One region of the Alkalibacillus silvisoli genome, then DNA from elsewhere that is predicted to be linked to it. Evidence: riboswitches for the same ligand, from Rfam matches in the RefSeq annotation. Region 1 holds a riboswitch; the other holds the start of a gene.
What was found. Region 1 has a riboswitch for S-adenosylmethionine ahead of ABDZ63_RS10365 (methionine ABC transporter ATP-binding protein). Riboswitches for the same ligand answer to the same signal wherever they lie in the genome.

Region 1 (3,157 bases):
ATAGTATTCCAAATATAAATGTTCCAACTACAGAGATGATCGTCATATAAAATGTCTCATAAGTCGCTGTCCACAGATGATCCATTTGTACATTCGGGAATAATTCATTAAACATGTCTTAACACCTCTACTTCCACACCAGAGGATTCAATATAAGAAATGCTGTTTTGAATCACACTAGGCTTACCTTTAATTTCAACATAAAGCGTGCCATAAGCACCTTCTTGCGTTGGTGATATTGAACCCTGTAATATATTTATCTCTACATCGAGCTGTTTTGAAACTTCACTAATGAGTGCACGTTTGGCGTTATTTCCGATAAAGTGAAGTTTGACCACTTCAGATTGCTCATCATTTGTAATAAATTGATTTAATCGATCTATTTGATGCTCTAATGGGCTTAATTGTTGAACGAAACGTTTCGTTGTCTTTGACTGCGGCTTTACGAATACATCTAGCACTTCACCTTGTTCAACAACTTTACCTTGCTCCATCACCGCGACTTGATGACAAATCTTTTGAATTACGTGCATTTCGTGTGTAATTAAAATAATCGTTAAATTTAACTTCTCATTAATCGAAACGAGTAAATCCAAAATGTCATCTGTCGTCTCTGGGTCTAATGCAGATGTCGCTTCGTCACAAAGTAACACAGTCGGCTCATTCGCTAGTGCACGTGCAATACCGACACGCTGTTTTTGACCGCCACTTAGTTGTGAAGGATAAGATTGTTCACGTCCTTTTAAGCCTACAAGATCAATTAATTCTAATACTTTACGTTCACGCTCTTGTTTTGATATACCTGCGATTTCTAAAGGGAATGCGATGTTTTCAAAAACTGTTCGTGACCATAGTAAGTTGAAATGTTGAAAGATCATGCCAATTTTCTGGCGCTGTTTTCTCAATTCACCTTTTCGTAAAGCTGTAATATCTTGGTTATTTAATAATATTTCACCTTCAGTTGGGTCTTCTAAACGATTGATTAAACGGATAAATGTACTTTTACCTGCACCGCTGTAACCAATAACACCATAAATCTCCCCTTTTGGAATGTTGATCGATACATCATCAACAGCTTGAACCGTTTGATCTTTTGTATTAAATACCTTCGACAGGTTCTTGATTGAAATCAATGCGTTCCCCTCCTAGTTTTACAGTCAAATAAAAACCTCTCTGCTCAGGTAAGAGAACAGAGAGGTTAAGAATGGCTAACCTTTTGTTCTCTTATCTTTCAAAGCTCATCGCTTTGCAGGAATTAGCACCTATTATGGACGTTTCCATAACGGTTGCCGGGTTTCACAGGGCCGGTCCCTCCACCACTCTGGATAAGAGATTTATATAATATTTTAATCACTTCACACATTACTAAACTAACGTGTTAATAAATAAAAAAACTTTCTTGTAAGAACAAGAAAGAGTCTTAAGCTCAATCTTATCTTACAATGTCAATAACATTGCAGGAATTAGCACCTATTATAGACGGTTCTATAACGGTTGCCGGGTTTCACAGGGCCTTTCCCTCCACCACTCTGGATAAGAATTTAATTATTCAACTTTCGATAAATTGTATGTTAGCATAGGTAATGAATTACGTCAATTCAATTTCAGAAAAATTTTTAAAAGGGTGAGATAATGAAAGCACCATTATTTGAATTACCATATTTAGACCGTGATGAAACGTTTAATTTAAAAGACGTCATTGGCCAAAAAGTAATCGTTCTGACATTTTGGGTTTCATGGTGTCCTGATTGTTCTAGAGACATGCCCAAAAAAGAACAATTCTATAAAACGATGCGTAATGACAACATTGAAATGATCACGATTAATGTACCTGCTCGTGAACGTGATGAAGAAGAAGCCTATAAGTTCCAAGATCAATTTTTATCACAACCAACATTGAAAGATCGTGACAGAGAAGTATATGATCTATATGAATGTGATTCTGTGCCAACGACGATTGTCATTGATTTAGATGGTAATATTGCTGGAAGATTCGGGGATAAAGATGACTTTGTTGAAGTGATTAAAATAGTAGGTCAGTATTTTTCAACTCAATAGCCTAGATTAAAGCCAAACCAGTCTTCATGACTATTTGGCTTTTTCTTTAGTCTACTTTTCTATTAAGTAAGGTCCCATTTCTTTTAATAGATAGGGTACAGAGTTAAAAGTATAAACCCGCTCTACCGGCTCACCAGCTTTAAACACAATTAAACATGGTACACTTTTAATATTAAACTGCTGCATGAAATCTGGTGCTAATGTTGCATTCAATTCAAAAAAACACTCTCTTTCAAGTGTTTCTTCTATATAGGTGAGCATCCGCTTAGCTACTTTACACGTCCCACAAAAAGGGCTGTTAACGAATAATGTGTGGTAGTCCTTTTTACGTATAATAAACTGCGCTTGTTCTCGGCTAATTTCTTGCATCATGTTTCAGACCCTTTCAAATATTCTAAGTTCACATCAAAGTTTGCTGCTTGCAAAATAGATGCTATCACGTATTCCGGTGTGTCTTCAACTTGACGATATTTAGGGTCGATGAATAAATTCTCCGCATGTGAGAGCTCCTGGTTTAATAACTTTCGTAACTTCACACCAGAGTCATCAGTATCTGTAAAAATAAATACATCACGATCAAAAAGCATATACTCATCAATCAATTCATCCAATGCATAAGCACTTAACGTCCCAAATGTACAAATGATTTCTTCTTCATTTGCTAATACTTTATTTAATTTCTTTCGATCTTGTTTACCTTCGACGATTAAAACTTGAGTTAACTGATCCATACTTTCACACCTATGACTTATAGAAAAGACTGATCCTTACTTGGAATCAGTCTCTCTAATTTGTTTATTTAGATATTATTCGTCTTCAGTCATTTCTTTATAAGCATCTGCATCCATTAAATCATCAAGCTGTGAACGATCACTTGGTTCAACAACAATCATCCAAGCTTTCTCATATGGAGATTCGTTAACAAACTCAGGGCTATCTTCAAGCTCTTCGTTTACTTCTACTACTTTACCAGTTACTGGAGCATAAAGCTCAGATACTGTTTTAACTGATTCAACACTACCAAATGGCTCGTCTAACTCAATTTCGTCGCCCTCTTCTGGAAGCTCAACAAATACGATATCACCAAGCTCAGATTGTG
Region 2 (3,157 bases), on a different contig from region 1:
AGTACTATCGAACTTATATGAGTTCGTTTGATAAATTGGAAGCGCTCGTGCTCCTGTTGCTGAATCTGCTTCTAAACCACCATGTACTCCAATTGTTTCTAAGCGATAATTTTTTTGACTCATCCTTCACCACTCCTATTCAATAATTTGGATTCTTTTATACTTTCTAAACTTACTTTAATCACATCTCCCCACTTCTGAAACTCGACTAAAAAACCATCATGCCCAAAAATTGTTTCAACTTCACAGTATTTAGCTGAACCTCCTAGTATATTGAGGTGATCAACAAATGCTTTTATCTCATGAGGCGGGTATAACAAATCATGTTGAAAACTAAGTGCGACAACAGGAACCTCTAATTGACTTAAAGCTAGCTCATACCCACCCCTCCCTCGCCCAATGTCATGACCATTCATCGCATTAAGCAAGATCAAATAACTATTCGCATCAAAACGATTAACCAACTTTTCCGCTTGGTGACTTAAATAAGATTCAACTTCATACTTCTGATTAAGCTCAGTTCGGTTAAACCGCTCTTGAAATAGTGGTGCTGAACGATATGTAATCATGCCAATCGCCCGAGCTAATCCGAGTCCTTCTTTAGGTGTTTTACCTTGTTGCCAATTTGAGTCCTGCTTAATCGCTTGAGCTGAAATATGATTAAATGCAATGGCATAATCACTGAACTGCGGTGTTACAGCTATTGGAATGATGACATCGACAAAACCTGGATACATCAAGCCCCACTCAAGCACTTGCATACCACCTAATGACCCTCCAATGACTGCATGCAAGTGGTTAATGCCTAACTTCTTAAGTGCTAGATACTGGATTTCAACTAAATCCCTAATTGTAATCTGTGGAAAGTCTACCCCGTACATATTTCCCGTGTTCGAATTAATGGACTTAGGACCTGAAGAACCATCGCAACCACCCAAGACATTAAAGGTCAACACTTGATACTCATCAACGTCAATATAACCACCTTGATTGATTAACCCTCGCCACCATCCCGGTTCATCTTCAGTTCCAACAGTACAATGGTTACCTGTTAACGCATGACATACTAAAATAACAGGTGATTGTTCAAGTCCAGCTCTCTCAAAAACTAACTCCACTTCATCTAAAATATAGCCTGATTCTAGTGTGAAATTAGGAATAACTACTTTCCCTACATCTCTTCTAACTGTCACCACCTCCTCCTTTCCAATCGCTTGAAATAATCATTTTAAAAATACAAAAAACCTCTCTACCTTGAAAGATAGAGAGGTCAAATATACACGTATTTGTCTCCCTCATCTTCCAAAGCAAAATCTTGCCTTGTCAGGAATTAGCACCTTTCAAACCGATGTTCGAAGGTTGCCGGGCGTCAACGGGCCAGTCCCTCAGCCACTCTAGATAAGAGTCAAAATTGTTATTCAATTTTAAATATTAGATTATACGCATGGTATCATGGTACTTATAACCATGTCAACAAATAAATTTAAGCCTTTTCTTTTTCGTATTCGTCAATAGCTTCCATCTTCGCTTGTACTTCCTCTTCAGATAAACTGCGTTCTTCGATATAACGGTTTCGTGGATGTACACGGCATTCATGAGAACAACTTCTTAAGTAGAAATGTTCATTTTCCAAAGAGGATAAAATTTGTTCATTACAGTCAGGGTTCGCGCAATTGACGTAGCGTTCACACGGCTCACCTGTGAAATAGTCACGACCTACAACATGATGCTCTACTTGGTTAATTGGAACACTAATACGCTCATCAAACACGTAGCATTGTCCATCCCATAATTGGCCTTGCACCTCAGGGTCTTTACCATAAGTTACAATACCACCATGGAGTTGTCCAACATCGTCAAAGCCCTCTTCCTTCAACCACCCTGAGAACTTTTCACAACGAATTCCACCTGTACAATATGTTAGCACACGCTTACCTTCTAGTAATTCTTTGTTCTCTTTAACCCACTCAGGTAGCTCACGGAAATTACGAACATCTGGACGAATCGCACCACGGAAGTGTCCAATATCATACTCATAATCATTACGAGCATCTAATACAATGGTATCTTCTTTTTGCATTTCCTCAAAGAACTCTTTCGGCTCTAAATACTCACCTGTTTGTTGATTAGGATTAATGTCTTCTTCTTCTAAACTCAAGTTAACAATCTCAGACTTATAACGAACGTGCATCTTCTTAAATGCGTGATCATCCGCTTCATCAATCTTAAATGTCATATCTTCAAAACGCGGATCTGCCTGAAGAGCTTTTATATATTTATTTGTTTGCTCAATTGTACCTGAAACTGTGCCGTTTAACCCCTCTTCCGCGACAATAATTCGACCTTTTAAGCCTAGGTCAAAGCACAGTTGTAAGTGCTCATCACGGAATGCCTCAGCATCTTCAATCGGAACATATTTGTAATAAAGCAAAACCCTGTAATCCTTATTAGACATATTAACCACCTTGCTTTTATATTTTATCGCATTATAATAAAGTATTGAAATCAACATTGTATTATACAATAAGGTTAGACATTATTCAATTAAATCAATCGGTTCCAACTATGTACTTTATGGATTTTCGCTAAACTTTGCACAACAATCTGGCGTTCGCCTAATTATTTTGTTTTTCGCCTGATTATTCTGGATTTCGCCTGAAAAATTCAATTTTCGCCTAATTATTTAAAATATCGCCTAATTCTAAAATAATCAGGCGATTTCACACATCTCCTTAGGCAAACTTTTAGATAAGTTCTCATATTTAGCTAAATTCAACCAAATCTTGTATAATTAAAATCAAAATTTTAAAAGAGGATTGAAATAAACAATGAAACAGATTTATAGCGAAATCTTTCAATTTAGAGGCAGCCATTATGACTTTGGTTATGAACAAGGAAGGCAGTTAAAAGATTCATTAACCATACAAAATCGTAAAAAACATTGGAAAATTAGAAAACCTCGCTTTTCGATCAATGTATATGACACAAAGGACAAGTTTATGCAATATGCGCCCAACATGTGGGCTGAGCTAGAGGGATTAAGAGATGGACTTGAATTACCTATGGAAGAGGTTTTACGTGATTTTGGTGGTTACCGAACCGCAATTACTAAAAGTGGTTGTTCGATCATGACCGAAGAAGATTATATGATTCGTAA

Region 2: another riboswitch for S-adenosylmethionine. It lies ahead of metX (homoserine O-acetyltransferase MetX); the one in region 1 lies ahead of ABDZ63_RS10365 (methionine ABC transporter ATP-binding protein).

The regions. Positions count from the first base shown of each region.
Region 1 is NZ_BAAACZ010000017.1:16,850-20,006, reverse strand. It holds gene ABDZ63_RS10370 (methionine ABC transporter permease) at 1-115, opposite strand, end outside; gene ABDZ63_RS10365 (methionine ABC transporter ATP-binding protein) at 108-1,133, opposite strand; SAM riboswitch class I at 1,222-1,332, opposite strand; SAM riboswitch class I at 1,430-1,540, opposite strand; gene ABDZ63_RS10360 (TlpA disulfide reductase family protein) at 1,633-2,058, shown strand; gene ABDZ63_RS10355 (thioredoxin family protein) at 2,110-2,430, opposite strand; gene ABDZ63_RS10350 (toprim domain-containing protein) at 2,427-2,789, opposite strand; gene gcvH (glycine cleavage system protein GcvH) at 2,865-3,157, opposite strand, start outside.
Region 2 is NZ_BAAACZ010000003.1:9,980-13,136, reverse strand. It holds gene ABDZ63_RS00820 (O-acetylhomoserine aminocarboxypropyltransferase/cysteine synthase family protein) at 1-123, opposite strand, end outside; gene metX (homoserine O-acetyltransferase MetX) at 120-1,193, opposite strand; SAM riboswitch class I at 1,293-1,405, opposite strand; gene trhO (oxygen-dependent tRNA uridine(34) hydroxylase TrhO) at 1,484-2,455, opposite strand; gene ABDZ63_RS00805 (C45 family autoproteolytic acyltransferase/hydrolase) at 2,829-3,157, shown strand, end outside.